One region of the Streptomyces sp. 142MFCol3.1 genome, then DNA from elsewhere that is predicted to be linked to it. Evidence: riboswitches for the same ligand, from Rfam matches in the RefSeq annotation. Region 1 holds a riboswitch; the other holds the start of a gene.
The links. Region 1 has a riboswitch for cyclic di-AMP ahead of H305_RS0131115 (transglycosylase family protein). Riboswitches for the same ligand answer to the same signal wherever they lie in the genome.
Positions count from the first base shown of each region.

Region 2: another riboswitch for cyclic di-AMP. It lies ahead of H305_RS0139605 (transglycosylase SLT domain-containing protein); the one in region 1 lies ahead of H305_RS0131115 (transglycosylase family protein).

Region 1 covers NZ_AUKV01000024.1:100,397-105,685, forward strand. Annotated here, with positions in the region: gene eno (phosphopyruvate hydratase) at 1-520, opposite strand, end outside; gene H305_RS0131115 (transglycosylase family protein) at 1,008-1,682, opposite strand; cyclic di-AMP (ydaO/yuaA leader) riboswitch at 1,686-1,849, opposite strand; gene H305_RS0131120 (transglycosylase family protein) at 2,033-3,007, opposite strand; gene H305_RS0131125 (cytochrome P450 family protein) at 3,183-4,454, opposite strand; gene H305_RS0131135 (globin domain-containing protein) at 4,792-5,289, shown strand, end outside.
Region 2 covers NZ_AUKV01000046.1:26,906-32,194, forward strand. Annotated here, with positions in the region: gene H305_RS0139595 (hypothetical protein) at 1-55, opposite strand, end outside; gene H305_RS0139600 (CocE/NonD family hydrolase) at 182-2,209, shown strand; cyclic di-AMP (ydaO/yuaA leader) riboswitch at 2,623-2,814, shown strand; gene H305_RS0139605 (transglycosylase SLT domain-containing protein) at 2,819-3,550, shown strand; gene H305_RS0139610 (Cof-type HAD-IIB family hydrolase) at 3,696-4,505, opposite strand; gene H305_RS0139615 (FAD-dependent oxidoreductase) at 4,710-5,289, opposite strand, start outside.

The sequences.
Region 1 (5,289 bases):
CGCCGATCGGGGCGATCATGAACTCCTGGATGTCCACGTTGGAGTCGGCGTGCGAGCCGCCGTTCAGGATGTTCATCATCGGAACGGGCAGCAGGTGCGCGTTCGGGCCGCCCAGGTAGCGGAAGAGGGGGAGGTCGGACGCCTCGGAGGCGGCGTGCGCGACGGCGAGCGAGACGCCGAGGATGGCGTTGGCGCCCAGCGAGCCCTTGTTGTCGGTGGCGTCCAGGTCGAACATCGCCTGGTCGATCAGGCGCTGCTCGGTGGCGTCGTAGCCGACGAGCTCCGGGCCGATCTGCTCGATGACGGCGAGGACGGCCTTCTCGACACCCTTGCCCTGGTAGCGGTTGGGGTCACCGTCGCGGAGCTCGATGGCCTCGAAGGCACCGGTGGAGGCGCCGGACGGGACGGCGGCACGACCGGTGCTGCCGTCGTCGAGGCCGACCTCGACCTCGACCGTGGGGTTGCCTCGGGAGTCCAGGATTTCCCGGGCTACGACGACGTCGATGGACGGCACGAGCATCTCCTTCTGGGATGTGACGCGGGTACGCCGGACACCGGGCCCGGCACGGCGCGAAGCCTGGGACGGCTTCGCGACATGAGCCTAACCGCCTCGGGGGGATCGGCCAGCCTGACGACCACCCCTTGAGCAGAACCGAGCGTAAATTGTTTCCGAACGGAACAAAAACCTGCCCCGTACATGAAATACCACCCCGCACGAAAAGCCCCGCCCCGGCGCGTGCGGGGGAACACGTGCCGGGGCGGGGAGCCCGTGGGGACGGGGGCCCTCACGAGGCCTCCGGTGTGGAGACCTCCTCGAGGGGAGAGCCATGGGCCGGCGGAGACCCTTCGTGGACCTGTGCCGGACCGCGGCCGGCGGTGCGGATCGGACGGCGTGGACGCCGGTCCGGACCGCACACGCCCGGTGGGGGCGCGGCCGCAGGTGGGGCTGCGGACGCGGACGGGGGCACGGAGGCCGGTGGGGGGCCGCGGCCGCCGCGCGAGGGCCGTCAGCCGAGGTGCAGCTGCTGGCCCGGGAAGATGAAGTCGGCGTCGTCGACGATGTCCTTGTTCAGCTCGAACAGCTGCTGCCAGCCACCCTTGACGTGCTTCTTCTCGGCGATGGAACTGAGGGTGTCGCCCTTGACCACCTTGTACTCGCCGTCACCCTTCTTGACCTTCTCGCCGGCCGGGGTGGTGACGGTCTTCTCGGCGGCCGGGCGCTCGGCGGAACGCGAGGCGGGCTGCTCCGTCGTACGGGTGGTGGTGCTCGGGGTGCTCGACGCGGAGTCGGCGGTGCCGCCGTTGTAGGTGGCGCTCGACAGGCCCGTGCCGCAGGTCGGCCAGGCGCCCTTGCCCTGCGCGGCGAGGACCTTCTCGCCGACGGCTATCTGCTGGGCCTTGGAGGCCTTGTCGGCGGTGCCGGCGTAGGCGGTGCCGCCGTACGCGGCCCAGGTGGAGGCGGAGAACTGCAGGCCGCCGTAGTAGCCGTTGCCGGTGTTGATGGCCCAATTGCCGCCGGACTCGCACTGGGCGACGGCGTCCCACTCGGACGCGGTGGCGGCGGAGGCGTTGCCGGCGGCCATCAGCGGAGCGGCGATGGCGACACCGGTGACACCGGCGAGGGCGGCGACACGTGCGGCCTTGGACGGACGACGGTGCTTGCCCTTGTCGGAAAACAGCATGGAGGATCCCCTCACCGACGCCTGCGAGGTGAGCTGTCGGGTTCGGGCGGGTGAGTGCCCGGCCGTGCGCTCCAGCGCTCGGCTCCACCCCTAGCCGCTCCCGGTTCAACCACCGGTCGCGGCACTTACCTTGGGTCCCCCGCTCCTGCCCACGGCGCTTGACGCGTCGACTGTTCCCGTACGGCTGTCGGCAGGATTCGGCGTTGCGACCGTCGGGGCCCGCTGTGGCGAGCGGTCACGACCGTAGGCATGCGATCGACGGAATTCCAAAGACGATCAGGGCCTCTGAGACTCATCTCTCACTCACGCCAAACCGGACATTCCGCGGCGAACCGTGACGCGAACTCCCGCTACTTTTCGCCCGATTCGGCATCAACTGCAAGGCTCTGACCGGGCAGGATGAGGTCGGGGTCGGCGCCGACCGTCTTCTTGTTCGCGTCGTACAGCCCGGACCATCCGCCCGGCAGGTCGAGGGTGTCGGCGATCGTCGAGAGGCTGTCGCCGTTGCGCACGGTGTAGGAACCGTCGGCCGATTCACGCGCGGAACCCGAGTCGCGGGAGGCGTGCCGTCCCGGAGCGCCGTCCTCGCGGGCGTCACCCGCGCCCTCCGTCGCGTCCTCGTCGGCGCTGTCACCGCGGTGGCGACCGGCTCCGCCCGTGCCGCCCTCGGACGCCTCCGAAGACTCGTCACTCCGGCCCGACTTGCCCGATTCATCACTCTTGGGCGTCGCCCGGTCCGAGCGGTCCGAGTCCTGGGAGCCCCCGTCGGACGAGGTGTCGGACTTGGTGGAGTTCCCGCCCTCGCGCGAGGTGTCGGTCAGGGAGGACGAACCGGACGGGTAAGAGGAGTCGGAAGAATCAGATGAAGAGGACGAACCGGACGAGTCCGAAGAACCGCCCTCGTTCGAGGAGCCGTTGCCCAGGCCCGTGTCGACCTCGACGTGACCGGAGTTCTTGCTGAGCCCGGAGAGCGGCCCGCAGGTCGGCCAGGCCGTGAGCCCCTCGCCGTCGAGGACCTTCTCGGCGATGGCTATCTGCTGCGAGCGGCTGGCCTGGTCGGCGCTCGGGGCGTAGACGAGACCGCCGTACCTCTCCCAGTTGTCCTGGGTCAACTGGAGGCCGCCGTAGTAGCCGTTGCCGTTGTCGGCGCTCCAGGCGCCGCCGCTCTCGCACTCCGCGACCCGGTCCCATGTGGTGCCGTCGGCGGCGCTCGCACTGGTGGCGCCGAGCAACGGGATCGCGATGGCCGATCCGGTCACTCCTGCGGCGACGATGAGGGCCGGGGCCTGACGGGGGCGACGGTGACGGCCGTTCCCGGAGAGCATGCGGAAGCCTTTCGCGTGACAGCAGGTGACTACAGCGGCAGATGGGCCGCCTTGCTGGGTGAACGTATCCGTACTCGAACGCTTGTCACAAGTCGATGCAGCACAGATCACGTGAAGATCACAGATGTGACGGACCGTCACACGCCGGACGTCGGGACGCCGTTCCGCGGCATGCCTACGTGATCGGCGTGAACTCCACCGGAAGTGTCCGCAATCCACGCATAATGAGGCCGCCGCGCCAGCGCAAATCGGCCGGATCCACAGCGAGTTGCAGATCGGGCAGGCGGGTGAGGAGCGTGGCGAGCGCGGTCTGCCCCTCCAGACGGGCGAGCGGCGCGCCGAGACAGTAGTGAAGGCCGTGGCCGTATCCGAGGTGCTGGTTGTCACGCCGGGACAGGTCGAGCGTGTCCGGCTGTTCGAACCGTGCGGGGTCACGGTCCGCAGCCGCCAGGACGACGAGGACGGGGTCGCCGGGGGCGATGTCCTGTCCGCCGATCCGCACGGGCTCCGTGGCGAACCGCCAGGTGGCGAGTTCGACCGGCCCGTCGTAGCGCAGGAGTTCCTCGACCCCGGTCTCGAGCAGTCCCCTCTCCCCCGCGGCCAAGGAGGCCTGGAGGCGGGCCCGCTGCCCGGGGTGGGTGAGGAGGGCGTAGGTGCCGTTGCCGATGAGGTTGACCGTCGTCTCGAATCCCGCGAAGAGCAGGATGAACGCCATCGCGGCGGCCTCGTTCTCGGTGAGGTGCTCGCCGTGGTCGGAGGCGCGGATGAGTCCGGAGATGAGGTCCTCACCGGGTGCGGGGTGCTCGGGCAGCGCCTCCCGCTTGCGGTGGATGAGGTCGGCCAGATAGCCGCGCATCTTCTTGACGGACCGCGCCACCCCGCCCCTCGGACCCCCGCCGTGCCGGATCATCATGCCTGCCCAGTCCCGGAAGTCGTCCTGGTCCTCGCGGGGGACGCCGAGCAGGTCGCAGATGGCGTAGATGGGCAGCGGGAACGCGAAGTCGTGGATGAGGTCCGCGGAGCCCTCGCCCGCGAACCGGTCGATCAGCCGGTCGGTCAGCTCCTGCACGCGAGGCGCGAACTCCGCCACCCTGCGCGGGGTGAACGCCTTGCTGACCAGCCGCCGCAGCCGGGTGTGGTCCGGCGGATCGATGTTCAGCAGATGGGTCATCAGCTCGGCCTTGCGTTCGCCCGGGATGCCCGTCTTCCCCTTGGCATGGGCGGGTTCGTCGTGATGGGCCGGGTTCTTGGACAGCCGCTGGTCGGCGAGCGCCTGCCGGGCGTCCGCGTACCGGGTGACGAGCCAGGCCTCCACCCCGCTGGGCAGCCGGGTCCTGTGCACCGGGGCGTGCTCCCGGAGCCAGGCGTACGCCGGGTAGGGGTCGGTCGCGAACTCCCAGGTGAAGAGTTCGGGGGCGGGGCTGGCAAAGGCGTGGGGCTCGGTCACTCCCCGACGGTATCCGCAGCGCCCGGAGGTGCCGGGACCGACCGGCGGCCGGGGAGGGCCGTCACGGCGCGCACCGGCCGCGTGCACGCTCCCGCGGCGGGCGGCTCGCGTCCGCACACGGTCCGGGTCCGCCGCTGCGGCACGGCCGGGGACGGCCGGCGGGGGCCGCGTGCACCGGGCTCGGGTGCCGCCCGCCCCCGACGGGAAGCCGCGCTCACCGGGCCGGCGGGGTGCCGCGCTCACCGGGCCGTCGGGGTGCCGCGTTCCCTTCATCCGGACTGTCCGTAAATCGCCTGCTGTTTGACCACGCGGCTCGACGAGTCCATACATTCGCGCGGTGGACCCCGAGATACTCCGATCCAGCTTCGCGGTCGTCGAGAGGCGCGCCGAGTTCGCGGTCAAGTACTTCTACTCCCATCTGTTCCGCCACCGTCCGGACCTTCGCGCGCTGTTCCCGCTGGACCTCCCGCAGGACATGGAGCGGCAGCGGGACCGGCTGTTCGCGGCGCTCGCCCATGTGACGGAGCGGCTGGAGGACCCGGGACTGCCCGACTATCTGCGGGAACTCGGCCGTGATCACCGCAAGTACCTCGCCGAGCCCGAGCATTACGCGGCCGTCGGAGCGAGCCTGATCGCCGCGTTCGCCGCCGTCGCGGGCTCGGCGTGGAACGCGGAGGTCGAGAAGGCCTGGTGCGAGGCGTACGAGGCGATCTCGGACCTGATGCTCCAGGGCGCGTGGGAGGCGCAGCACCGCGGTGAACCGCCCTGGTGGGACGCCGAGGTGACCGCGAGGACGCGGCACGGCGACGACCTCGTCGTCCTCACCCTGCGGCCG
Region 2 (5,289 bases), on a different contig from region 1:
GGCGGAACACATCCTTTCGGTGGACACCGCGCACGGCGCCGCCCACCGAGGTCACCTGCACGCACCCCGCGCGCCCCACGCACCGCAAGGGCCCGCCGGGCCGCCCCGACAGGCCACGCCCCACGACCGTGCCGAACCGCCCGAGTCCCACGGCTCCGCCGGGTCCGGGAGCGCGATGACCATACACATCCGTACCTCCTTCCCGTACGAGACCGCCCACGAGGACCTCTGGATCCCTCTCCCGGACGGCACCCGTCTGTACGCGCGCGTCTGGCGCCCGCTGACCGAGGAACGCGTACCCGCTCTCCTCGAATACCTTCCGCACCGCCTCACGGACCGGACCGCGCCCCGCGACTGGCAGCGCCACCCCTGGTACGCGGGCCACGGCTACGCCTCCGTCCGCGTGGACATCCGCGGACACGGCAATTCGGAGGGCATGCCGGCGGACGCGCACACGCAGGAGGAGCTGGACGACGGCGTGGAGGTGGTCAACTGGCTGGCCGCCCAGCCCTGGTGCACCGGCAACGTCGGCATGTTCGGCATCTCCTGGGGCGGTTTCGTTTCGCTCCGGATCGCGGCTCTCGCACCCGAGCCGCTCAAGGCGGTCGTCGCGGTCTGCTCGACGGACGACCGCTACGACAACGACGTCCACTACACAGGAGGTTCCGTACGGGCCGCCGGCCTGCACGCCCGGTCGGCCGCGACGCTCGCCTCCGCCGCCCTTCCCCCGGACCCGGCACACGTGGGCGAGGTGATGTGGCGGGACATGTGGGTGAAGCGGCTCCAGGCGGTGGAGCCACCGGTCCACACCTGGCTGGAGCACCAGACCCGGGACGCGTACTGGCGCCACGGGAGTGTCCGCGAGGACTACGGAGCGATCCGGGCGGCGGTCCTGGCGGTCGGCGGCTGGCACGACCCGTACCGCGACACGGTGCTGCGTCTGGTCGAGCACCTGCCACCCGATCGCGTACGCGGAGTGATCGGCCCGTGGTCGCACCAGTACCCCGACCGGGACCGGCCGCCCGGCCCTGCGATCGGCTTCCTCCAGGAGACCCTGCGCTGGTGGGACCACTGGCTGCGCCCCCCGGCGACGTCCGGCCCCGGCCCCGGCCCCGGCCCCGGCGGCATCATGGCGGAGCCGCTCCTGCGCTCGTACGTCATGGACGCGCGTCCTCCGGCGACGACGTACCCGGTGATCACCGGCCGCTGGGTGGGTGATCACGTCTGGCCGTCGCCCTCCGTGACCCGGGTCACGTACGCGCTCCAGGGCGACCCGGTGGCGGTGCGCTCACCGCAGCACACCGGGGTGGACGCGGGCCGCACCGTCCCGCGCGGCCACGACGCGGACCTGCCCCCGGACCAGCGGGAGGAGGACGCCCGGTCGGTCTGCTTCGAGTTCGAGGTCACGGAGGAGACCTGGGTCCTGGGCCGCCCGGCGGTCCGGCTGCGGCTGACCTCGCACTCCCCCCGGGGCCAGGTGATCGCCCGGCTGTGCGACGTGGCTCGCGACGGCGCCTCGACGCTCGTCACCCGGGGCGTGCTGAACCTGTCGGCGCGCCACGGCAGCGACCGCGCCACGGCGTGGGTGCCGGGCGCGACGGAGGACGTGCTCGTCGAGCTGGACGCCATCGGTCACGCGTTCCCGCCCGGGCATCACGTCCGGCTCGCCGTCTCCTCCGCGTACTGGCCGTGGGTCTGGCCACAGCCCGGCACGGAGGCCGGCTTCACCCTCGACCCGGCGGCCTCTGTCCTCGAACTCCCGGTAAGGGCAAGGGAGTCGGACCCGACGATCGCCTTCGAGGAGCCGGAGCAGTCCGCACCCCTCGGGGCGGTCTCCCCCGCGACGCTGGACGAGCCGCGTCCCGAACGGCTCCTCGTGCACGACGTCGCCAAGGGCGAGTGGCGCCTGGAGACCGACCTCCCTCACGAAGGCACCCGTATCCACCCGGACGGCCTCGAAGTGACCGAAGACGTCCGGGAGTCGTACGCGATCGACGAGTCCGGCCCCATGTCGGCGCGAGTCCGCTCGGACTGGTCGATCCGCTTCCACCGGCCAGACCTCGCCTGGGACGCCCGTGTGGCGACACGATCGGAACTCGCCTGCTCCGAGGGTGAGTTCATCGCCACCAACGAGGTCGTCTGCAGGGCCGGCGACGAGGTGGTCTTCCACCGGACGTGGGAGAAGCGGATCCCGCGCACGGCGGGCTAGGTCCGCCGCCGCCCCGGCCCTGCCCGGCGGGGCGGCCGGACGCGCGGCCACCGGGCCCAACGGAAACCCCTGCACCCTGTCCGAGTTGCCCGAGTTACCCGACTCGCAGCCTCCGGCCCATCACCCCTCCCCGATGTCCGAATTGCCCTACTCGCACCCATGGTCGCCGGGGCGTGATGTCCGAGTTGCCGCTCTTGCCGCTTTGGTTGGCTTTGGTCTCGTGAGTTGGGTCACGTACACCCTCGACCGGGAATTTACGCCGCCCTCACAGAATCCCTTTGCTAAAGGCAAGTTGAGGATCCAATTCCGGTTGAATCGGACGTATTGACACTACCTTAATCAGGCGAAAGCGATCTTCGTCCGAAATTCAGCCCTTGTTCCCGACATGTGCTCTCGCATACGTTCACCTCGATCCGGGCGGATCGCCGAATCCTGCCGCCGCCCGAACCCACCCACCCACGCACACACGGCAGGAGCGGGGGACCCAGGCAAGCCGTCGATCCGGACAAACCGGAACGACTAGGGGTTAAGCCGCATACAGAGCGCGGCCGGGCACCTCCCCGCCCGAACCCGACAGCTCACCTCGCAGGCGCCGGAGAGGAAACCGCCATGTCCGGACGAGTCATGAACCGCCGCTTCAGGACCAGCCCCTTCATCACCCGTGGCGTGCTCGCCGCCGGTGTGGGCGGAGTCGCCCTCGCGCTCCCCCTCCTGAGCGCCACCGGCGCCCAGGCCGCCACGCCGACGCAGACTGTCCAGGCCACCGTCCCCCAGGTGCAGCTCCTCACCTACACCGTGGTCGCCGGCGACACCCTCCAGACCGTCGCGAAGAAGAACCCGTCGTGCGGTGGCTGGCAGGCGCTGTACGACGCGAACAAGGCCGTCATCGGCCCCGACGCCGCCCACCTGCGCCCGGGACTGGTGCTGACGGTGGGCACGAAGAACCTCGCGACCGGCGTGGTGTCCCCGCTGACCAAGGCCGCACCGGCGGCAGCGGCCCCCGCCTCCGGCAAGACGTACGCCAACAACCTCGACGGCTGGATCAAGCACTCCCTGGACATCATGGCCAAGGAGCGCATACCCGGCACGTACAACGGCATCCACCGCAACGTGATGCGCGAGTCCTCCGGCAACCCCCGCGCCATCAACAACTGGGACTCCAACGCCGCCGCGGGCATCCCCTCGAAGGGTCTCCTCCAGGTGATCGACCCCACCTTCAAGGCGTACCACGTCCCCGGCACCTCGATGGACCCGTACGACCCGGTCGCGAACATCACGGCCGCCTGCAACTACGCCGCGGCGAAGTACGGCTCGATCGACAACGTCAACGGAGCGTACTGACCCGGCGACAGCGGCACATCGCCGATTGGGGGCGCGCGGCGGACCTCCGCCCGCGCCCCGAATCGAGATTTTTGTCCGTCTTCCCCCGCTTTTCCCTTGGGGGATGCCTGCGCCTCGGCGGGACGTCCGCACCGCGACCGGACGTCTACACCCCGAAGAGCCGTTCCAGCACGACCGCGATGCCGTCGTCCTCGTTCGACAAGGTCACCTCGTCGGCCACCGCCTTCAGTTCGGGATGCGCGTTGGCCATGGCGATCCCACGGGCCGCCCAGTCGAACATGGGGATGTCATTGGGCATGTCGCCGAAGGCGAGGGTCTCGGCGGGCGCGAGACCGAGGTGCGCCGCGGCGAGGGCGAGACCCGTCGCCTTGGTCACACCGCATGGCTGGAGTTCGACGGTGCCCGGCCCCGACATGGTGACCGTCGCGAGCGAACCGACCACCGACCGTGCCGCCCAGGCCAACTCGTCATCGGTCAGGGAAGGGTGACGGAGCAACACCTTGCTGATGGGTTCCGTCCACAGGTCGTCGCGCCGTCGCACCCGTACCGCCGGGAGCGTCGGGTGGGGCATCACGTAACCCGGCTCGATCAGGGTCAGCCCGTCCACGCCGTCCTGGTCCACCGCCGCGTACAGCAGGCCGACTTCCGCCTCGATCTTGCCGAGCGCCGTCTCCGCCAGTTCCCTGTCCAGGGTCACCGACCACAGCATCCGGTCCGCCCCGGCGTCGTACAGCTGCGCCCCCTGCCCGCACACCGCCAGTCCCTCGCCGCCGAGTTCGTCCAGCAGTGGACGCACCCTCGGTGCGGGACGGCCCGTCACCACGAGATGCCGGGCACCCGCCTCGGCCACCCTCGCCAGCGCGGCCCGCGACCGGTCGGAGAGGGTGTCGTCGCCGCGCAGCAGCGTTCCGTCCAGGTCAGTGGCGATGAGTGAATATGCAGTCGGAGCGGCCATGATCCGAAGAATACGGATCGCACGACTCAACGGCCCCCCGTGAACCGGACAACGTCCGGTATCCCGCCCGCAACGCCCTTCACCGTCCGGACGACAGGGGCGGTTCGCCGTACAACTCGTGCGCGCGGTACGCGAAGGTGGCCTCTTCCCCAGCCGTTCAAGGGCGAGGGGCGCCGCCTCGCCCGCGGCGCCCCTCGCCCCGACTCACCCGTGTGCGGCGGCCAGATGTCCGGCCAGCCGGGGCGAGGCGAACTCCGTCCCGCACACGAACCGCATCACCGGCCCGTACGAGGCCGCCGCCGGCAGCCCGGTGAAGTACAGGCCGCGGACGGAGGAGCGGTAGCCCGCGCCCAGCCTCGGAGTGCCCCGGCTGACCGCCAGTTCGGTGCGCAGCTCGTGCCCGAGGAAATCCATCGCTGCGATGTCGACGCGATAGCCGGTGGCCGCGACGACATGGTCGGCGAAGAGCTCCTCGGCCCGGCCCCCATGGGTCCGGACGGTCAGGACGGGGCGGCCCTCGCGCACCTGGGCGCGGACGATCCGCTGGACCTCACTCACCTCGACCTTGCCCTCGAAGCGGTCGCGCAGCCACCAGGCGCCGAGCGGGCCGAGCACCCGGCGCACCAAGTAGTGCCGGGCCCACTCGGGCAGGTAGCGATAGGGCTGCGGGTAGTAGCTCAGCGCCCACAGGGACCAGGCGCGGCCGAAGGGGGACTCCGGGCGCAGCCTCGGCTGGTTCCACGGGGGCGCGCCGAAGTCCACGGCGCCCCTGCCGCGGGACACC